One region of the Streptomyces sp. HUAS TT11 genome, then DNA from elsewhere that is predicted to be linked to it. Evidence: riboswitches for the same ligand, from Rfam matches in the RefSeq annotation. Region 1 holds a riboswitch; each other region holds the start of a gene.

Evidence for each region. Region 1 has a riboswitch for cyclic di-AMP ahead of ACSHXN_RS21930 (M23 family metallopeptidase). Riboswitches for the same ligand answer to the same signal wherever they lie in the genome.
Region 2: it holds a riboswitch for cyclic di-AMP, as region 1 does, so the genes downstream of both, ACSHXN_RS11940 (M23 family metallopeptidase) here and ACSHXN_RS21930 (M23 family metallopeptidase) in region 1, are expected to answer to the same signal.
Region 3: it holds a riboswitch for cyclic di-AMP, as region 1 does, so the genes downstream of both, ACSHXN_RS18270 (transglycosylase SLT domain-containing protein) here and ACSHXN_RS21930 (M23 family metallopeptidase) in region 1, are expected to answer to the same signal.

The regions. Positions count from the first base shown of each region.
Region 1 is NZ_CP196184.1:4,889,781-4,897,013, reverse strand. It holds gene ACSHXN_RS21940 (PrsW family intramembrane metalloprotease) at 1-496, shown strand, start outside; gene ACSHXN_RS21935 (aldo/keto reductase) at 579-1,523, opposite strand; gene ACSHXN_RS21930 (M23 family metallopeptidase) at 1,685-2,722, opposite strand; cyclic di-AMP (ydaO/yuaA leader) riboswitch at 2,734-2,890, opposite strand; gene ACSHXN_RS21925 (PP2C family protein-serine/threonine phosphatase) at 3,124-4,344, opposite strand; tRNA gene ACSHXN_RS21920 (tRNA-Met) at 4,514-4,587, opposite strand; gene ACSHXN_RS21915 (dihydrofolate reductase family protein) at 4,692-5,840, opposite strand; gene ACSHXN_RS21910 (MarR family winged helix-turn-helix transcriptional regulator) at 5,937-6,446, shown strand; gene ACSHXN_RS21905 (GTP cyclohydrolase II) at 6,586-7,233, shown strand, end outside.
Region 2 is NZ_CP196184.1:2,652,624-2,659,856, reverse strand. It holds gene ACSHXN_RS11955 (DNA gyrase/topoisomerase IV subunit A) at 1-132, opposite strand, end outside; gene ACSHXN_RS11950 (M16 family metallopeptidase) at 467-1,819, shown strand; gene ACSHXN_RS11945 (M16 family metallopeptidase) at 1,816-3,204, shown strand; cyclic di-AMP (ydaO/yuaA leader) riboswitch at 3,473-3,684, shown strand; gene ACSHXN_RS11940 (M23 family metallopeptidase) at 3,698-4,450, shown strand; gene ACSHXN_RS11935 (GntR family transcriptional regulator) at 4,652-5,338, shown strand; gene ACSHXN_RS11930 (HPr family phosphocarrier protein) at 5,578-5,859, opposite strand; gene ACSHXN_RS11925 (bifunctional acetate--CoA ligase family protein/GNAT family N-acetyltransferase) at 6,016-7,233, shown strand, end outside.
Region 3 is NZ_CP196184.1:4,080,590-4,087,822, forward strand. It holds gene ACSHXN_RS18245 (ABC transporter ATP-binding protein) at 1-267, opposite strand, end outside; gene ACSHXN_RS18250 (LolA family protein) at 299-1,546, opposite strand; gene ACSHXN_RS18255 (DUF3455 domain-containing protein) at 1,838-2,218, opposite strand; gene ACSHXN_RS18260 (polyprenyl synthetase family protein) at 2,396-3,406, opposite strand; gene ACSHXN_RS18265 (CocE/NonD family hydrolase) at 3,869-5,860, shown strand; cyclic di-AMP (ydaO/yuaA leader) riboswitch at 6,211-6,410, shown strand; gene ACSHXN_RS18270 (transglycosylase SLT domain-containing protein) at 6,413-6,916, shown strand; gene ACSHXN_RS18275 (HAD family hydrolase) at 6,910-7,233, opposite strand, start outside.

The DNA of each region.
Region 1 (7,233 bases):
CGCGTCGTTCATGGCACCCGCGTTCGCCCTGCTGACCTGGCTGGTCGTCTGGACCCGGCAGCGGGAGCTGCGCACCGTGCGCGAGGAACTGCCGGCCTACGCGATCGCCGGCTGGCTGGGGCCCGTGGAGCCGCTCGTGCTCGGCTCGATGAGGGCGCGGCGACTGGCCCGGGAGTACGCGGGGCACCACTTCGGCCGGGCGGGGGCGCGCTCCGTCGCGGAGTACGAGGCCTATGCGACATCGCTGGCGTTCCTGCGCCGCCGGGGGCGCCTCGGCCGGGCAGGCGCCGAGTTCGTCCCGCGGGAGCGGGAACTGCTCTGCGCGCTGTGGGCCCGCCGCGCGGTGGCGCGGCCGGCCCTGGCGGACGCCGCGCGGTCCATGACACCGGTGACGGCGCCACCGGTCCTGCCGATGTACGGGGCCGCGCCGGCGTACTGGTCACCGCCCTACGTCCCGGCGGCGCCGCCTCCCACGTACAACCCGTACCGCTCCTAGCGGTCGCCGCGAGGTGCCGGTGCCGCCGGACCGAGCAGGGGTGACCGCTCGGCGGGGCAGCGGGGCGCGGCGGTCCGTGCCCTTACGCCGACGCGGCCGTCAGCTTCGCCGACTCCTCGTCCGTCAGCGACAGATCCGCCACCCCCAGCAGGGCCGGCAGCTGCTCCAGGGTGCGTGCGGAGGCGATCGGGGCCGCCACCGTCGGCCGGTCCGCCAGCCATGCGAGGGCCACCGTGGCGATCTCCGCTCCCCGCGCCTGAGCGATCTCGTCCAGGGCCGCCAGGACGCGTACCCCCCGCTCCGACTTCACGTACTCGCCGGCCCGCCCGGCCCGCGCCGAGTCCACCGTGGTCCCCGGACGGTACTTGCCCGTGAGGAAACCGGCCGCCAGCGAGAAGTAGGGAACGGCCGCGAGACCCGCGCGGGAGGCGACGTCCTGCAACGCGCCCTCGTACGTGTCGCGCGAGACCAGGTTGTAGTGCGGCTGCAGCGCCACGTACCGCGCCAGGTTCTCGCGGTCGGAGACGTCGAGGGACTCCTGGAGACGCTCGGCGGAGATGTTGGACGCCCCGATGGACCGGACCTTGCCCGCCTTCACCAGTTCGTCGAGCGCACCGATGATCTCCTCGACCGGCACCTCCGGCCGGTCGAAGTGCGTGTAGTAGAGGTCGATGTAGTCGGTGTCGAGACGGCGCAGGGACGCGTCCGCGGCGGCCTTGATGTTCGCGGCGCTCAGGCCCTGGTACTCCGGGTGCTGGCTGACCTTGGTCGCGATGACGACATCCGCGCGGTTGCTGCGCGCCTTGACCCACTTGCCGATGATGGTCTCGGACTCACCGCCCTTGTTGCCCGGGGCGAAGGCCGTGTAGGAGTCCGCTGTGTCGACGAAGTTGCCGCCCGCGGCCGCGTAGGCGTCGAGTACGGCGAAGGACTGCGCCTCGTCGGCGGTCCAGCCGAAGACGTTGCCGCCGAGGGAGAGCGGGAAGACCTCGAGATCGGAGGAGCCGAGTGTGCGAAGGGAAGTCATGGTCCATGAGAACGCGCCGACCGGACCGGCGCCTTCCGTAATCGCCGCAAAGATCTTGCAAACAATCGGATCCACCCATTCCGCCCTCTGTGCGCCACGGCCGGCAGCCCTGACGTCGGGGGGATGCCGTCAGGGCTACCGGGGCCGGGAGAGGTCTGCGGTCAGGGGGTGAGGCCCTTGCTCTGCAGCCACGCCATCGGGTCGATCGCGTCGCCGCCGCCCGGGTGCACCTCCAGGTGCAGGTGCGGCCCGGTCACGTTGCCGGTGGCACCCACACGGCCGATGACGTCGCCGGTGGCCACCTTCTGCCCCACGGTCACGCTGATGGACGACTGGTGGCAGAACCAGAGTTCCGTGCCGTCGTCGAGGGTGAGGATCGTGCGGTAGCCGTACGAGCCGGCCCAGCCGGCCTCCGTGACGGTGGCGCTGTGGATCGCCTTGATGAGCGTGCCCGTGGGCGCGGCGAAGTCGAGTCCGGTGTGGTAGCCGGAGGACCACATGGCACCGGCGTCACCGAAGCGGGAGGTGAGGGTGTAGGAGGAGGTCGGCAGCGCGTACTGCTTGGCGAGTTCGGCGAGCCGCTCGGCCTCGGCCTTCTTCTTGGCCTCCTCCTCGGCCTTCTTCTTCGCGGCGGCGGCCTTGGCCTTGGCGTCGTCCTGCGCCTTGGCGGCGGCTGCGGCGGCCTTCTTCGCGGCGGCGTCCTCCGCGGCCTGCGCGGCCGCGGCGGCGATCCGGTCCTGCTGGGACTCGGCCTGCTGCATGATCCGGGCGCGCAGCGCCTCTCCCGCGTCCGAGGAGCCGGCGGCGGCTTCCTCGGTGGTCAGGCCGGCGCTGCTGAGCGCGGTGGCCGAGCCCTTGGGGGCACTGCTCGTCTCCGCGCCGATGAACTCCTTGGCCGAGTGGGTGACCGAGGAGAGGTCGGGCATGGATATGGACACCGGAGGCTTGCCGCTCTGCGCGGTGGCCATGCCGCCCGCACCGACGGCGGCCATCACGCCGACGCCCAACACCGTGGAGCTGCGCGCGAGTCCGCCCCCGCGCTGCTTGGCGACGCGGTGCCGGCCGCGGACGGGACGGAGGGACTCCTCGGTGGGGTTCCACTCCTCCCAGGGGCCCTCGTCGTTGCCAGGCGCGAAGCCGAACGTCTGAGTGTCGTTCGGAGCGAACGAGGTGCTCTGGGCAGGCCGGTTGGACGCCACGTGGGCGCACTCCTTTCCTTCCGTCTCGCCTACCGGGTTAGCTGACGGGTTCGGAGAGGAAGGTCTCCTACGCGCGTATACCGACCGTGCTTCCACGGTGGTCTCCGCCCGATTCACCCCAAGGTGGTGGTTCCCCGGCTCCCTTGCGGGATTCGGCACACGCGCACGGAGCCGCCTCTTGTGACGGCTGGGACGACCGCGCTGCGTTATCGAACGTTAATAGACCCGGGGCCTTGATTCCAAGCCGTTCGGACAGATCATTAACGCTTCTGGCCTGGACTTTCCCGGCATGATCGGGGAAAAAGGGGCGAGTTGACCGCGCCTCATAAACCTCAGATGTATTGACCGTAAGTCAGTTGTTATGCGGAGGGGGGTCGGTCACTCACCCTTGGTGACCGCGGTCATGGACGCTCGGGTCTGCGCACCGCCAGCAGGGCCATGTCGTCCGTCGCCCGGCCGCCGGTGTGGCGGGCGACCGCCTCGGTGAGCGCGGCCAGCAGTGCGCCGGGGCCGGGGAAGACCCGGCCGGTGAGTCCGGCGGCGAGGTCGTAGAACTCCCCGTGCCGATCACGCGCCTCGGAGACCCCGTCCGTGTACAGCAGCAGCATGGCCCCGGGCGGGAAGTCCCACTCCTCCGCGCGGTCGGGCCGGGCCTCGAGGGCGCCCAGGCCGAGGGGCATCGCGCTCTCGCGGGCCTCCAGCACGCGCAGGCTGCCGTCCGGGAGCAGCATCAGGGGCGCGGGGTGACCGCGGTTGAGGATGCGGACCAGGTCGCCGCCGTGCGGGAGCTCCGCGAGGACCGCGGTGGTGAACCCCTCGACCACGTCGGGGCCGTCGCGCCGGGTCCCCTCACGCGACAGCGCCCGCTCCAGCCGTTGGGCGACGGCCTCCGGCGTCGACTCCTGTTCCGCGGCCTCCCGGAAGGCGCCGATCACCACCGCGACCACGGCCACCGCGCCCATCCCCTTACCCCGCACGTCGCCCACGACCAGCCGTACGCCGTGCGGGGTGTCCTGCACGGCGTACAGGTCGCCGCCGATGAAGGCGCCGGCCTGGGCCGCCTCGTACCGGGCGGCGATGTCGAGCCCGCCGATGCGCGCGGCGGGCTCGGGCAGCACGGCGCGCTGGGCGGCCTCGGCGATCCCGCGTGCGGAGGCGAGCCGCTCGTTCTTGCGGCGGACGAGCACGTTGATGAGGACGGCGAGCACCGCGACGGTGACGATGGTGACCGACTCGGTGATCGCACCGGCCCCGCCGAGCAGGCCGAGCCCGAGGTGGACGGCGAGGACGGCGACGATCGCCGCCAGGCCGGTGAGCACCGTGCCGCGCAGCGAGTACAGGGGCGCGGCGACGAGGGGCGCCGCGGTGAAGAGGGGGCCGGCCGTGACGTCGGACGGGGTGAGGCAGTCGTAACAGGTGCCGACCACGACGAGCAGCACGGGCAGGGCAGACAGGATCGCCCGCGCGCGTACAAGGCGGCGGGTCTCACGCTCGGCCCGGCGCGGCCGCCGGACGTCCCCGGCACCGGGGGCGTAGACGGGTTCTCCGGTCAGTAAGGCGTCGAGGCGGTCCTCGTCGTCGTACGACTCCTGCAGCCACCGCGCACCTGCTTGCTGAACCACCCGTCCAGGCTTCCCGGAAGGACGGTGCGAGGCGACCGCTGTGGGCCGGCCGGAGTACGGAACGGCGGGATACGCCCGGGCGGGCGGACACGGAGCGGGGGCGGAGGAAAGGGAACCGGGGAAACACCGAGGGCCGGAGTCCTCATGGACTCCGGCCTTCGGCCATCAGTAGCGGGGACAGGATTTGAACCTGCGACCTCTGGGTTATGAGCCCAGCGAGCTACCGAGCTGCTCCACCCCGCGTCGGTGATTCAAGTGTACGCCATGCGCGGGACACGAAAGACACAGGTTCTGCAGCCACGACCCCTGCCGGCTCTTTGCAGCCGTCGGGGGGGTTGCGCGACGCCTCAGGGGCGGGCCGGCGGGGACAGCAGGTGGGCGTTCGGAGCCTTCGCCCGCTCCTCGTACTCCGGCAGGAGCACCACCTCCGCGCCTGCGGCCGTCAGCAGCGCGTTCCCGTCGGCGGACCGCACGAACGTGTCCGGTTCACGCCATGCCGTCACCACCCGCCGTATCCCGGCGTCCAGGATCAGCCGGGCACACGGTGCGGGCCGGGACGAGCGGCGCGCGCAGGGTTCCAGACTGCTGTACACCGTGGCGCCGGGCAGTCGCGGATCCTCCGGGTCCAGCTTGGCCAGGGCCGCCTCCTCCGCGTGGACCACGGGATCGCCGTCCTCGCGGGAGTGCCCGCGCGCCAGCTCCGTGCCGTCGGCCGCGACGACCACCGCTCCCACGCTGAAGGCCGTGCGGGACGGCGGGCACTGCGCCGCGAGCTCGCAGGCCGTCTCCAGCCACCGCCGGTCCGCGGCCGAGGCGAGCGTCCCGGTCCCGGGCGCGGTGGGCACGTACCGCAGCAGCACCACGTCCCCGACCGTCCGCGCCTCCAGCAGCCGCATCCGCCCCGGCGGGTAGTCGCCGGGCCCGAACATCCGCGGCGCGTCCGCCTGCCCCACGAACAACGGCGCGACCGCGAGCTGAAGCTCGTCCGCGAGCCCCTGCCGCAGCAGCTGGGTGTGCACACGCCCGCCGCCCTCGACCATCAGCCGCCGTACGCCCTTGACGTCCCCGAGGTGGTCGAGCACCGCCCGCCACTCCACGTCGGGACCCAGCGCGACCACGTCCACGCTCTCCGGCAGCAGCCCGCGCAGCCGCTCGGCGCCCTTGTCCGTCGTGTAGACGGCCTTCTCCCCGCCCGTGTGCCAGAACTGGGCGTCCGGGTCGAGGTCGCCGGACGCGCTGACCGTCACCTTGAGCGGGTATTCCGGCAGCCCGGCGGCGACCCGGGCCGCGCGCCGCTCGGGCGAGTTGACCAGCAGCCGCGGGTTGTCGATGCGCAGCGTGCCGGCGCCGACGAGTATCGCGTCGCTGCCCGCCCGTACCTCGTCGACCCGGTCGAAGTCCTCCGGCCCGGACAGCAGCAGCCGCGAGGGCCCGGTGTCGTCCAGGAAGCCGTCGAGGGAGACGGCGGCGGACAGGAGGACGTAAGGGTGGGCCATGGGGTGCGCTCCAGTGGGACTTCGGTCGGCAACCAGGCAGGAAGGTCGCGCTGCCGACGCTTGGTTCAAGTTTTAAACAATAACTACACTGCCAGTATGACGACCCGCTGGCTCACCCCGGAGCAAGAGCGCGCCTGGCGCTCCTACATCGCCGCGTCCTGGCTCCTGGAGGACACGATCGACCGGCAGCTCCAGCAGGAGGCCGGCATGCCGCACCTGTACTACTCCGTACTTGCCCACCTCTCCGACGCACCCGACCGCCGGATGCGGATGACGGATCTGGCCGAGGCCACGAAGATCACCCGCAGTCGGCTGACGTATGTCGTCACCCGCCTGGAGAAGGATGGCGCCGTCCGCAGGGAGGGGTGCCCGACGGACCGGCGCGGCAGCATGGCGGTCCTGACGGACGCGGGGGCGGCGCTGCTGGAGCGCGCCGCGCCGGGCCATGTCGAAACGGTCCGCGCAGCCGTCTTCGACCATCTCACGCCCGAGCAGGTGAGCCAGCTGGAGGCGATCTGCGACCGGATCACGGCGGCGCTCCAGGCGGGCGAGGAGCAGTCCGCGTGCGGCGGCCTGCCCTGGCGGCGGCGTTCGTCCTCGGCGTAAGTCCCCGGAGTCCTCGGAGCCCGAAAAAGGTTGCTTGAACTTTAAAACACGGGCTAGAGTCGGCGACCGAGGTTGTGCTTCAAATCTGAAGCAGCGGGGCACTCCGCACCCGCAGCCGGCCTGGAGGAGGACGACAGACATGACCGACCCACGCGACGCCACCACATCCGGCGACGGCGGCGACCCGACCCGCCTGCCCACCGCCACGGTCCGCACCCGCGTGACGGTCCCGCTGCGCTTCGGCGACGGCTACACGGTCACCGCCGACGTCGTCACCTTCCACGGCCTCGCCGACGGCCAGGAGCACCTCGCCGTGCTCCTCGGCGAGATGTCCGCCGACCGGCCCCCGCTGGTGCGCCTGCACTCCGAATGCCTGACCGGCGACGTCTTCGGCTCGGCCCGTTGCGACTGCGGTCCGCAACTGCGCGAGGCGGTGGAACGCATCGCCGACCAGGGTGGCGTTCTGCTCTATCTCCGCCAGGAGGGCCGCGGCATCGGCCTCTACAACAAGCTGGACGCCTACGCCCTGCAGGACCAGGGTCTGGACACCTACGAAGCGAACGCCGCGCTCGGTCTGCCGGAGGACGCCCGCGACTACACGGCGGCCGCGCAGATGCTCCGCGCCCTCGGCATCAGCGGCCTGGACCTGCTGTCCAACAACCCCGACAAGGCCGCGCAGCTCCGCGCCCTGGGTCTCGCGGTCACCCACCACGTCCCCACGGGCGTCTTCACCACGGCGCACAACGTCCGCTACCTCCGCGCGAAGGTGGTGCACACCCAGCACACC
Region 2 (7,233 bases), 2.2 Mb from region 1:
GGCCCGGGAGTAGATGACCGAGTACGCGTACTCCAGGAAGGAGCCCTGCATTTCGTCCACGACGTCGATGTCGAGGATCTTCTCCTCGTACGCGTCGTCGGGCGGCGGGGTCTTCGTGCTGCGGCGGGCCATTGCTGCCGGCTCCTTCACAGTCTGTGCTGGGCATGGACGTGTCTGACGCGGACCATTGTGGACTGCCGCGGTGACAACGCCGACCAGTACCCGTCCCCAAGGCCTTTCCGGCGCTGGCGAAGGAGGTCACGGCGACGCCGTCGCGGGGGTCGCACGGTGCCGGTGCCGAGCGTGTCAACCGCGCGTTCAGTCGTCCACCTCCCGTAATCACGGTCTCGCTCTGGGCGTACGCCGCCCGGGAACTTGTCCACTTGCGTGCGCGCTTGCATACAGTGACAGCACCGGCAGGAAACGGCGGTTTTCCGCGACAGCTTCCGCGAGCGAAGGGACGTACATGCCCATGGGTCACACGGCCACAGCCGAGGCAGGCTCCGGGGGCCTGACAGCGACCGAGCACCGCCTGGCCAACGGGCTGCGCGTGGTGCTCTCCGAGGACCATCTGACCCCGGTCGCGGCGGTGTGCCTCTGGTACGACGTCGGCTCGCGCCACGAGGTCGCGGGCCGGACCGGTCTCGCCCACCTCTTCGAGCACCTGATGTTCCAGGGCTCCGCCCAGGTCAAGGGGAACGGCCACTTCGAGCTGGTGCAGGGCGCCGGCGGGTCGCTGAACGGCACCACCAGCTTCGAGCGCACGAACTACTTCGAGACCATGCCGGCCCATCAGCTGGAGCTCGCCCTCTGGCTCGAGGCCGACCGCATGGGCTCGCTGCTCGCCGCGCTCGACGACGAGTCCATGGAGAACCAGCGGGACGTCGTGAAGAACGAGCGCCGCCAGCGCTACGACAACGTCCCCTACGGCACCGCCTTCGAACGGCTGACGGCGCTCGCCTACCCGGAGGGCCACCCCTACCACCACACGCCCATCGGGTCGATGGCGGATCTGGACGCGGCCACGCTGGAGGACGCGCGCGCCTTCTTCCGCACGTACTACGCGCCCAACAACGCGGTCCTGTCCGTCGTCGGCGACATCGACCCCAAGCAGACGCTCGCCTGGATCGAGAAGTACTTCGGGTCCATCTCGTCCCACGACGGCAAGCCCGAGCCGCGCGACGGGTCGCTGCCCGACGTCATGGGCCGGGAGCTGCGCGAGGTGATCGAGGAGGAGGTTCCGGCGCGCGCCCTGATGGCCGCCTACCGGCTGCCGGAGGACGGCACGCGGACCAGCGACGCGGCGGACCTGGCCCTCACCGTCCTCGGCGGCGGCGAGTCCTCCCGCCTCTACAACCGGCTGGTACGGCGCGACCGCACCGCCGTCGCTGCCGGGTTCGGCCTGCTGCGGCTGGCCGGGGCGCCGTCCCTGGGCTGGCTGGACGTGAAGACCTCGGGCGACGTCGAGGTGCCGGTCATCGAGGCCGCGATCGACGAGGAGCTCGCCCGGTTCGCCGAGGAGGGCCCCACGGCGGAGGAAATGGAGCGCGCCCAGGCCCAGTTGGAGCGCGAGTGGCTGGACCGGCTCGGCACGGTCGCGGGCCGCGCCGACGAACTGTGCCGGTACGCCGTCCTGTTCGGTGACCCGCAGCTCGCCCTGACCGCCGTCCGGCGTGTGCTCGAGATCACGCCCGAGGAGGTGCAGGAGGTCGCCAAGGCCCGCCTGCGCCCCGACAACCGCGCGGTGCTCGTGTACGAGCCGGCCGAGGCCCCGGAGACCGCCGCGACCACCGACGAGAACGAGGAGTCGGCGAAGTGACCGAGCTTGCGACCATGGAGTTCCACCCGCAGCCCCAGGCCGGCGAGGCCAAGCCCTGGGCGTTCCCGGCGCCCGAGCGTGCGACGCTCGACAACGGCCTGACCGTGCTGCGCTGCCACCGTCCCGGCCAGCAGGTGGTCGCCGTCGAGGTACTCCTCGACGCGCCGCTGGACGCCGAGCCCGCCGGTCTCGACGGCGTCGCCACGATCATGGCGCGCGCCTTCTCCGAGGGCACCGACAAGCACTCCGCCGAGGGGTTCGCCGCCGAGCTGGAGCGCTGCGGCGCCACCCTCGACTCGCACGCCGACCACCCCGGCGTCCGGCTCTCCCTCGAGGTGCCGGTCTCCCGCCTGGCCAAGGCGCTCGGACTGCTCGCCGACGCACTGAGGGCGTCGGCGTTCGCGGACGGCGAGGTGGAGCGCCTGGTGCGCAACCGCCTCGACGAGATCCCGCACGAGATGGCCAACCCGGCCCGCCGCGCCGCCAAGGAGCTCTCCAAGGAGCTGTTCCCGGCCTCCTCGCGCATGTCGCGTCCGCGCCAGGGCACCGAGGCGACGGTCGAGGACATCGACTCCGCCGCGGTCCGCGCCTTCTACGAGCGCCATGTGCGCCCGGCGACGGCCACCGCCGTCGTGGTCGGCGATCTGACCGGCATCGACCTCGACGAGCTCCTCGGCGAGACGCTCGGCGCCTGGACGGGCTCGCCGGGCGCACCCCGCCCCGTCCCCCCGGTGACGGCCGACGACACCGGCCGCGTGATCATCGTGGACCGCCCCGGAGCCGTTCAGACGCAGCTGCTGATCGGCCGCATCGGCGCCGACCGCCACGACCGGGTGTGGCCCGCCCAGGTGCTCGGCACGTACTGCCTCGGCGGCACCCTGACCTCCCGCCTGGACCGGGTCCTGCGCGAGGAGAAGGGCTACACCTACGGAGTGCGCGCGTTCGGCCAGGTGCTGCGGTCCGCGCCGGACGGCACGGGTGCGGCGATGCTCGCCATCAGCGGCTCCGTCGACACGCCGAACACGGGACCGGCGCTCGACGACCTCTGGAAGGTGCTCCGCACGCTCGCCGCAGAGGGTCTGACCGACGCGGAGCGCGATGTCGCCGTGCAGAACCTGGTGGGAGTGGCACCGCTCAAGTTCGAGACCGCGGCCGCCGTCGCGAGCTCGCTCGCCGACCAGGTCGAGCAGCACCTTCCGGACGACTACCAGGCGACGCTGTATCAGGCGCTCGCCGGGACGGGCACGGTGGAGGCCACGGCCGCCGTCGTGAACGCCTTCCCGGTGAACCGGCTGGTGACCGTCCTGGTGGGCGACGCCGCGCAGATCGAGGAACCCGTCAAGGCGCTCGGGATCGGCGAAGTGAGCGTGGTGGCGGCCGAGTAGACCGACGCCCCGCGTCCGCAGGACCGAAGTCCGTGCGCGCGGGAAGCCGTCGAAGCGGCCGTGCCCATCGGGCGCGGCTTCGGTGCGGGCCCCGGTGATGTCGGTCACCGGGGCCCTGCCTCTTGGACTTTGTCCGTATTGCCATAGAGACGGTGGCTCTGCCCTGTGGGATGCGCTACAAACCCTCTGATCGGTTTGGCGATCGAAACAGGGCCCTCTTAGCGTCATCCGGGCTGTCCGTCAGGCACCGCGCCGCATCCGCGGCACCGGACAGCCATCGCCGAGTCCCCGTACGGCGCGAGCCAGGGGAGCCGGGGACCCACCCTCCTGCGCCGCCTTCGTGGCCGGAGGGGCCCGCTGCCGCCGTCCCTGCGGCCGCCAGCGGGCCCGATCCCTGGGGTGAATCGGGCGTGAAGCCCGTAGGAGACCTTCCTGCTCCGAACCCGTCAGCTAACCCGGTAGGCGAGAGGGAAGGAAAGGACCAGCCACACACATGGCGTTCACCTGCGCCACCGGGAAACACCGCCGTCCGAGCCGCGTGAAGCGCACGACCACGAACGCCGTGGGCGTCGCCGCGCTCACCACCACCGGCGTCATCGGTGCCCTGGCAGCTCCGGCGTTCGCCGCCGGCACCCCTGTCGAGCAGACCGGACTGATCCGGGCCGTCAGCATGGGCGACGAGGTCGCCGCGAAGATCGACGCCCAGGCCGCCGCCCAGAGGCAGGCCGCCGAGCTGAAGAAGGCCGAGGAGGCCGCCCGCAAGCGTGCCGCGCAGAAGGCGGCACAGGAGCGTGCGGCCAAGGTGCGCGCCGCCCGTGAGGCCGAGCGCCGTCGCCTGAACGCCTTCGTGGCGCCGATCTTCCACTCCTACGTCTCCACCGGGTACAAGACCGGCGGCTCCCTGTGGTCCAGCGGTTCGCACACCGGCATCGACTTCCATGCCGCCAGTGGCACGCCCGTGCACGCGGTCGGCTCCGGCACGGTCGTCGAGACGGGCTGGGGCGGTGCGTACGGCAACCAGATCGTCATCAGGATGAACGACGGCACCTACACGCAGTACGGCCACCTGTCGTCCATCGGGGTCTCCGCGGGTCAGCGGGTCACTCCCGGCCAGCAGATAGCCCTCTCCGGGGCCACCGGCAACGTCACCGGGCCGCATCTCCACTTCGAGGCCCGCACGTCCCCGGAGTACGGCTCGGACATGGACCCCGTCGCGTATCTGCGCGCTCACGGCGTGAACGTCTGACGATCCACCTCCGAGAGGCGCATTCGAAACGGGGGCGGCCCCGGCTCCCGAGCCGGGGCCGCCCCCGTTTCGAACGGCCGTCTGTCCAAAAAATATCCATGGATTCCGGCCCGCCGTCGGAAATGGCGAAGCACTGCAATAGAGTCGGTTGAACACACGTCAGCCGACGACGTTTCGCGGTGATTAAGGCGGAGGTCGGACATGCGTATTCCGGCGCACTCGGTATGCACGGCGATCCGTGACGACATCGTCTCCGGTGTCCACGAGCGCGGCAGCCGGCTCACCGAGGAGCTTCTCGCGCGCCGGTACGGAGTCTCCCGCGTCCCCGTGCGGGAGGCGCTGCGGACACTGGAGGCCGAGGGCTTCGTCGTCACCCGCAGACACGCGGGCGCGTGCGTGGCGGAGCCCACCGAGCAGGAGGGCGCGGATCTGCTGGACATGCGGATGCTGCTCGAGCCGCTCGGCGCCGCGCGCGCCGCCCAGCGGCGCACCGAAGCCCATCTCAAGGTGCTGCGCGGTCTGGTCAGGCTGGGCCAGGATCGGGCCAGGACGGGCGGCAGCGAGGATCTGCGCTCCCTGGGCGGCTGGTTCCACGAGACGCTCGCACAGGCCTGCGGGAGCCCCGCGCTGACGTCCACGCTCGCCCAGTTGCGGCACAAGATCGCCTGGATGTACACGGTCGAGGCGCCGCTCAGCCCCGTGGAGTCCTGGGCGGAGCACGGCGGCATCGTGGACGCCGTCGCACGCGGGGACGGCGAGCGGGCGCGGGCCGCCATGGCCGTGCACACCGAGCGTGTGACCGCCGCGCACCGGCTGCGCCTTCCCGGGTCCGCGGGCGGTGTGAGGACCTCGCAACATGCCGTAAACATGTCAGGGCTACGGCATTAACACGGGCACCGTATACAAAGAGGGATATCGGGGCGGGACTTAATTTCCGCTGCCCTTGTTCCCGCGTGCGCAGGAAAACCGGTGCGTACGATTTTCGTGTGCCGTGCCGAGCTCTTTTCCATGGGTTCCGGAATTCCCGCGCGGACGCGGAGCGGGTCGCCCTCGACGGCCGGAAAAGCGCGGAGCCGCGTCCGCCCGCATGGCGGAAGCGGCTCCGCCGCGTGGTGGTACCCGAAGGGTCAGACGGTCTCGGGAAGCTCCTCGAGACCCTCCGCGACCAGCTTGGCCAGGCGGTTCAGTGCGGCGTCGGCGCCTTCCGCGTCGGAGGCGAGGACGATCTCCTCGCCGCCCTGGGCGCCGAGGCCGAGGACGGCCAGCATGGACCTGGCGTTGACCGGGTCGCTGCCCGCCTTGGCGATGGTCACGGGGATCCCGGAGGCCGTGGCTGCCCGGACGAAGATGGAGGCGGGGCGGGCGTGGAGACCCTCGGCCCAGCCGACGTTGACGCGGCGCTCAGCCATGTGATGCTGCCCTTCAGGTGTTTCAGGTTGTCTAGACCAGTGTTCCACAGGTGAAGCGCGCCCAGGAAGGGGCGGCGGTCCATCCCGCCGGGCCCGGCTCGGTTCCCCTCAGCCTGCCTCGCGCCCCTGTCCGATGCGAGCCTTAGTCTGGGGCGCATGCAGACCGCGTCGGATCGGCACGACTACCCCGCCCACTGGGAGGCCGACGTGGTGCTGCGCGACGGCGGCACCGCGCGCATCAGGCCCATCACCGTCGATGACGCCGAGCGCCTCGTGAGCTTCTACGAGCAGGTCTCGGACGAGTCGAAGTACTACCGCTTCTTCGCGCCGTATCCGCGTCTGTCCGCCAAGGACGTCCACCGCTTCACGCACCACGACTTCGTGGACCGGGTGGGACTCGCCGCGACGATCGGCGGCGAATTCATTGCAACTGTACGGTATGACCGCATTGGCGTCGGCGGGATGCCCGCGTCCTCACCCGCGGACGAGGCCGAGGTCGCCTTTCTGGTGCAGGACGCCCACCAGGGGCGCGGCGTGGCGTCGGCCCTCCTGGAGCACATCGCCGCGGTGGCCCGGGAGCGCGGCATCCGCAGGTTCGCCGCCGAGGTACTGCCGGCCAACAACAAGATGATCAAGGTGTTCACGGACGCCGGGTACCGGCAGAAGCGCAGCTTCGAGGACGGCGTCGTACGCCTGGAATTCGACCTGGAGCCCACCGACCGGTCGCTCGCGGTGCAGCGTGCCCGGGAGCAGCGGGCCGAGGCCCGCTCCGTGCAGCGGCTCCTCGCGCCCGGCTCGGTCGCCGTGATCGGCACCGGCCGTGCGCCCGGGGGAGTGGGCCGCGGCGTCCTGGACAACCTCCGGGACGGCGGGTTCACCGGCCGCCTGTACGCGGTGAACAAGGCGCTGCCCGAGGACCAAAAGGAACTCGACGGGGTGCCCGCCCACCGCTCCGTACGGGACATCGCCCAGCCGGTCGACCTCGCCGTCGTCGCGGTCCCCGCCGAACATGTCCCCGAGGTCGTCGCCGAGTGCGGTGAGCACGGGGTCCAGGGGCTCGTGGTCATCTCCGCGGGTTACGCCGAGAGCGGCCCCGACGGGCGCGAGCGGCAGCGGGAGCTGGTGCGGCAGGCGCGCTCGTACGGCATGCGGATCATCGGGCCGAACACCTTCGGGATCATCAACACCGCACCCGGGGTCCGGCTGAACGCCTCCCTCGCACCCGAGATGCCGCGTCCGGGGCGCATAGGCCTGTTCGCGCAGTCCGGCGCCATCGGGATCGCCCTGCTCTCACGGCTGCACCGGCGCGGCGGAGGCGTCACGGGGGTCACCGGGGTGTCGACCTTCGTCTCCTCCGGGAACCGTGCTGACGTG
Region 3 (7,233 bases), 810 kb from region 1:
CCGCCCCAGCACGCGCGCCGTGCCCGAGGTGGGTGCGATCAGGCCCATCAGCATGCGGATGGTGGTGGTCTTGCCGGAGCCGTTCGGTCCGAGGAAGCCGAAGACGCTCCCGGCCGGAACGGTCAGATCGAGCCCGTCGACGGCGAGCTGCCCGCCGCGGTAGCGCTTGGTGAGGGCGCGGGTGGCGATGACCGGGGCGTCCGGGTCGCCCGGCGCCGTCCCCGGCGCCGTTTCCGCCCCCGCTTCCGCGGTGGACAGCTCCTCCATGGGCTCTCCTGTCCGTACCGTCCGTGCGGAACTACTTGCCGGCGTCCGCCGCCTTCACCAGCGCGTCCTTGGTCACCGCGCCGACGTAGACCTTGCCGTCGTCCGTCATCAGTGCGTTGACCAGACGGGTCGAGAAGACCGTGCCCGAGCCGAACTTGCCCTTCACCTGGTCGCCGAGGGAGCCCAGGAACCCGGCGGCCGCGCCGCCGTCGGACGCGGCACCCGAGGGCACCCCGCCCTTGCTGCCCGTGTCGAACACGGCGATCGCGTTCCAGCCCTCGCCGATGGTCTTCGGCCCGGTGCCCTCGGCGCCCTTCTCCATCCCCTTGGGCAGGGCCTTCTCCATGCCCTTGGGCTGGACCTTCCCCTCGTGCGCCTTCATCTCGTCGCCCTGGGTGACCTTCGTGCCCCTGGGAGGCGTGAAGTCGAAGGTCGAAGCGGCCGGCCTGGCGAACGAGACCTCCGTGAAGCCCACGTCCACGACGGCCGCGCCGCCCGACGCCGGGGTCAGCGTGAACTTCAGCGGCATCCCGGTCTTGGCGTCCACCGCGATGCTGATCGCGCCGACCGTGGTGCCCGACTGCTTGGGCCTGATCAGCAGCTTGTAGGCGTCCCGGCCCGCGACCTGGGCCGTGCCGTCGACCGTCACCGAGGTGGTCTTGTCGCCCGCCTTCAGTGCCTCTTCCGCGAAGTCCTTCGGCGTGGCGGGCACCTCCTCGGGTGCCGCCGTCGATCCGTGGCGGTCGCCCGCACCGGTCGCGTGGTACGCCTGGTTGGAGGCGCTGTCGTAGGCCCAGACGTCGTCGCCGTTGCGGATGACGCTGTACTCGGCGGCCTTCTCGATGAGCGAGAGCTTCTGCTTGTTGTCGCCGTCGGCCGCGACGCGCAGCGTGTGCGTGCCGGAGGCCAGTTCGAGCAGCTTGGAGCTCGGATCTGCGGCCGAGCCGTCCTTGTCGCCCGCGCCCTGGGAGAGTGCACCCGAGGCAAGGCTGTCCTGGAGGCCGCCCAGGTTCGGCAGGCCGAGGTCCGTGCTGATCTTCACCGTGCCGGACATCTGCTGGACGTCCGACTCGGCGATCTTCTTGACGAGCTGCTGGGCGCTGATCTTGGGCAGGTCGGGGTCGCCGGAGCCGGCGAACGCCGGGACGAGCCCGATGGTCGCCGCCGCCACTCCCACCACCGCTGCGGGGACCACGTACCGTGCGGCCGTGCGCCGCCCGTCGCGTACGTCCTCGGCCTCCCCTGCGGGTGCGCTGTCGTCGGATTCGTACGGTGCCATGTCTGCCTAACCTCCGTCGTCGGCGGCCATCAACCGTCCGAGCACTCTCCACCCGAGTTCTCGACTTCCCTCGAGCGGGGAGGTGCCACCACCCCTGTGCCGCCATTCTCACCCGAACTCCTGTGAGGTGGTGTCTCCCATCTGACCAAATCGAACGGGGAGAAGCGTCAGCCCGCGGACTCAAGTCCGCGTAATCCTGGGGTATGACATGCCGGGGCGGCGTCTCGTCCGACCCGTAGGGGTCGGACGAGACGCCGCGTTCCGGGAGTCCCGGGTTGCCGGATCCGCGGATCAGTGCTGTACGAAGACGTAGTCCGCCCGGTAGCGGACGCCCACGACCGTCCCCGGGGTGCGGGAGCCCGTCGGTGCCGCACCGCCGACCGTGTTCGGCCGCAGGATCTCGGCGGTGTCCGCGAGCAGTCCGTGGCGCCGGCCGGACCGGGCGGCCTTCAGGTCGAGTGCGGGGGTGTTCCCGTCGCCGTTCGGGGTCTTGGTCAGGACCGTGCCGGTGACGGCGCTGCGGTCGGGCGCGACCCGCTGCGGCGTACCGGAGCCGGGCTTCACGAAGGAGTGCAGGATGCGGCCGCCGAGCAGGGCGGCCACATCGCGCTGCGCGAAGGCGTGGCCACCGCCGGCGGCCGGCTTGCACTCGTGGAGCGCGTGATCGGACATCTCCCCGTATCCGGGCCGGCGCCCCTGCGCCGGCTTCCGGGCAGGGATGCGGACCGGTTCCGAGCCCGGACTCCATCCAGGCTTGTGACCTGAATCACACTTTTGGAACGCCTGACAGGGCGATCACGAATGTGCCAGGCGTATCACAGAAGGCCGGAACGACTCCGGCCCGGCCCGTCAGCCGGCGCGGTGCACCACCGCGTCGCACAGCTCGGTCAGCGCCGCCTTCGCGCCGCACTCCGGCAGCGGGGCCAAGGCCGAGCGGGCGTCCTCCGCGTAGCGGATCGTGTCACGCCGGGCCTGCTCCAGGGCCGGGTGGACACGGAGGCGGGCGAGGGCCTCCGCGTGACGGGCGTCGTCGGTGAGGTCCGAGTCCAGCAACTCGCACAGGGCGATGTCCTCGGGCAGGCCCAGGCGCTCCACACGCTCACGCAGGCGCAGGACCGGAAGGGTGGGGACACCCTCGCGCAGGTCCGTCCCGGGCGTCTTCCCGGACTCGTGCGAGTCGGAGGCGATGTCCAGCACGTCGTCGGCCAGCTGGAACGCCACGCCGAGCCGCTCGCCGTACTGGGTCAGCACGTCCACGACCGTCTCGTCGGCGCCCGACATCATCGCCCCGAACCGGCAGGCCACCGCCACCAGTGAGCCCGTCTTGCCGCCGAGGACGTCGAGGTAGTGCTCCACCGGGTCGCGGCCGTCCCGGGGGCCGGCCGTCTCCAGGATCTGACCGGTGACCAGCCGCTCGAAGGCCTCCGCCTGGATGCGGACCGCCTCCGGGCCGAGATCGGCCAGGATGTGCGACGCCCTCGCGAAGAGGAAGTCACCGGTGAGGACCGCGACGGAGTTGCCCCAGCGGCTGTTGGCGCTGTCCACGCCGCGCCGCACCTCGGCCTCGTCCATCACGTCGTCGTGGTACAGCGTCGCGAGATGGGTCAGTTCCACGACCACGGCCGAGGGCACGATCCCGGGTGCGTACGGATCGCCGAACTGCGCCGAGAGGGTCACGAGCAGCGGCCTGAAACGCTTCCCACCCGCATGGACGAGATGCTGCGCCGCCTTCGTGATGAAGGGCACCTCGCTCTTGGTGGCCTCGAGCAACCCCTCCTCGACAGCCGCCAATCCGGCCTGGACATCGGCTTCCAGAGCCTGGTCCCGCACGCTCAGCCCGAACGGCCCGACGACGGTCACGTGGGGTCTCCTGTCTGCTGACGTCTGCTGACGATCACACGGTTGGTCTCAAGGACGGTCACTTCGTCGATGACGTTGTCTGCCGACCCGACTCATCGAGTTTGTCGATCTGTCGTTGCCATCACTCAAGTCAGCGTATCCGGTCACGTTTCGATCACTGCGAGCGCCCACAGTTCCAGGCCGGGCGGTATCGGATCACGAGCGGTATGTTCGTGATCAGGCGATACGAACATCCATTCATCCACAAACCGGAAAAGCACCTCCCGCAGCAGGTACCGGCCCCTCATCTCCTCTCGTGTACCCCGGCGGACGCGTCCCATCGGACTCGACGACCCGGGTCGCGGGGCACCGGCCGCCGTCACCCGGGCGGGCGCAGACACGCGGGTGCCCTCCTCACGTCCCCGTAACCGCAACACGGACCGGTCCGCTGCGGACGTCGTCGAGGAGTTCGAGGCCATGCGCATGCACATCCGTACCTCCTTCCCTCACGAAACGACTCACGACGACTTCTGGATCCCACTCCGGGACGGCACCCGTCTGTATGCGCGCGCATGGCGACCGCGGACCGAGGAGCCCGTCCCCGCCCTGCTCGAGTACGTCCCCTGCCGGCTCACCGACTCGACGGCCGCCCGCGACTGGCAGCGGCACCCGTGGTACGCGGGCCACGGCTATGCCTCCGTGCGCGTGGACGCGCGCGGGCACGGCAACTCGGACGGCGCGCCGACCGCCGCGCATGCGGCGATCGCCCTGTCGGACGGGGTCGAGGTGCTCGACTGGCTGGCCGCACAGCCCTGGTGCGACGGCAGCGTGGGCCTGTTCGGCATCGGGCGGGGCGGCTTCACCTCGCTGCGGCTCGCCGCCCTCGCACCGGCCCCGCTCGGGGCGGTCGTCGCGGTCTGCCCCACCGACGACCGCCCCGGCAACGACGTGTACGACGTGGGTCGTTCCGTCCTGGCGGCGGGCCTGCCCGCCCGGTCGGCGGCACTGCTCGCCCTCGCGGCCCGTCCGCCCGACCCGGCGTACGTGGGCACGGTGTGGCGGGACGTCTGGACCCGGCGCCTTCAAGGGCTGGACCCGCTCGTGGACTCCTGGCCGGTACAGCCGGAGCGCGGGGAGGCCCGGCAGCCCGACGGCGCTCCCGCCGACCATGACGGGCTGCGGGCGCCGGTGCTCGCCGTGAGCGGCTGGTTCGACCCGTACCGGGACACCGTGCTCGGGATCCTGGAGCATCTCCCCGCCGATCGCGTCCGCGGCCTGATCGGGCCCTGGTCGCACCACTATCCGGACCACGGGCTGCCCGGACCGGCGATCGGCTTCCTCCAGGAGACGCTCCGCTGGTGGGACCACTGGCTCAAGGGCGAGGACACGGGGATCATGACGGAGCCGCTGCTGCGGGCCTACATCACGGATCCGCACCCCCCGGCGACGAGCTACGACGTACTGCCGGGCCGATGGGTCGGCGAGCCGTCCTGGCCGTCGCCGAACGTCAGCCGTGTCCCGTACGCGCTCCAGGGCGCTCCGGTGCTCGTACGGTCCCCGATGCACACCGGTCTCGACGCGGGCCGCTTCGTCCCGCGGGGGGACGACGCGGACCTGCCGCCCGACCAGCGCGAGGAGGACGCGAGATCGGCATGCTTCGAGTTCGCGGCGACCGAGGAGACCTGGGTGCTGGGGCGACCCCGGGTGCGGCTGCGGATCGCCTGCCCGGTGGAGCACGGCCAGGTGGCCGTCCGGCTGTGCGACGTGGCGCCCGACGGGTCGTCGACGCTGGTCACCCGGGGCACCCTCAATCTGTCGGCGCGCCGGGGTCCCGGTCGGGCGGTCCCCTGGATCCCCGGGGCGGCCGAGGACGTGGAGTTCGAACTGAGCGGCATCGGCCACGCCTTCGGTCCCGGCCACCGCATCCGCCTCGCCGTCTCCTCCGCGTACTGGCCCTGGCTGTGGCCGCAGCCGGAGTCGGCGGCCGGCTTCGCGCTGCACCCGACCGGCAGCGCGCTGGAACTTCCGGTTCGTGTACGGGAGTCGGGAGCGGGCATCACCTTCGAGGAGCCCGAGCAGTCCGCGCCGCTCGGCGTCAGCGCCGCAACCGTGCTCGACGAACCGCGTCCGGAGCGCCTGTCGGTGCGGGACATGGCCAAGGGCGAATGGCTCCTGGTGGTCGACCCGCGCCGCAACGGCACCCAGGTGTATCCGGACGGCTTCGAAGTGACCGAGGACGCGCTGGAGGCGTACACCGTCGAGGACGCGGATCCGTCGACCGCCCGCATCCGCTGCGACTGGTCGATCCGGCTGCACCGCCCGGAGCGGGGATGGGACGCGAGGGTGGAGGCCCACTCCGAGATCACCTGCACCGCCGCCGACTTCGTCACCTCGAACGAGATCGTCTGCAAGGACGGCTACGACATGGTGTTCCACCGGACATGGCAGAGGCGGATCCCTCGCACGACGGACTAGCCGTCGCTCGACATCGCTCCCCACATTCACCCTTTGTGTAGTGAAATGCCCGAATTGCCCAAGCGTGAGCTTCGGGCAAGCAGGCAGGGCAGGCATTTCCTTAAATCGGGACATATAGCGCAAAACAACCCGTCACCCCTTGAGGCGGTCAGGGTGAAATGGGTCACTTGCCCGCTGTTGTGACCCTTCGAGGCGCCTCCATCAACGGGCCATTCGCAACAAGCGAGTTGAGCCCGCTCCAGCAAAGTGGATCAAACCGCCTATTCCCGATCACCAGGGTCAATTCGGTCAGGAAGTGATTTCCAGGCTTGTTCCTGACATGTGCGTTCGCATACCTTCCATTCGACCCGAGCGGAACGCCGAATCCTGCCACCGCTCGAGAAGCCTTCGACCCCATAACGGCAGGAGCGGGGGACCCAGGTAGGCCGCCGAACCGGACATCGCACCGGAACGGCTCGGGGTAAAGCCGTGCCTCGGCAGCGAGGACACGGCCGGGCACCTCCCCGCCCGAACCCGACAGCTCACCTCGCAGGCGACGGAGAGGAATGCAACGTGTCCGCTTTCGCCCTGCCCACACGCCGTCGAAACCGCAACTCCAAGGCCTCCCGCCTCACCCGCACTCTCGCAGTCGCGGGTACCGGAGCAGCCGTTCTCGCCCTCCCCATCCTGGGTGCGACCTGCGCCTCCGCCGCCCCCTCGGCGGCTCCGGCCAAGGTCACCAGCGCTGCGTCCCGCGCCGGTTCCCTGGACAGCTGGATCCGCCAGTCCCTGGCGATCATGGCCGAGCGCGGAATCCCCGGCAGCTACAACGGCATCTACCGCAACGTGATGCGCGAGTCGTCCGGCAACCCGCGCGCCATCAACCTCTGGGACTCCAACGCCCGCAAGGGCATCCCGTCCAAGGGACTCCTGCAGGTCATCGACCCGACCTTCCGGACCTACCACGTGCCGGGTACCGCGTTCGACCCGTACGACCCGGTCGCGAACATCACGGCCGCGTGCAACTACGCCGCCCACCGCTACGGCTCGATCGACAACGTCTACAGCGCCTACTGAGATCGGCCTTCAGGGAACAGTCGCTCGAGGACGACGGCGATGCCGTCGTCCTCGTTCGACATCGTGATCTCGTCGGCTACCGCCTTCAGTTCGGGGTGGGCGTTGGCCATCGCGACGCCGTACGCCGCCCACTCGAACATCGGGATGTCGTTCGGCATGTCACCGAAGGCGACGGTGTCCGAAGGACTCAGGTCCAGGAAGCCGGCGGCCAGCGCGAGCCCCGTCGCCTTGGTGACGCCGCACGGCTGGAGTTCGACGGTGCCCGGCCCCGACATGGTGACCGTCGCCAGGGACCCCACGGCTCCCCGGGCCACCGT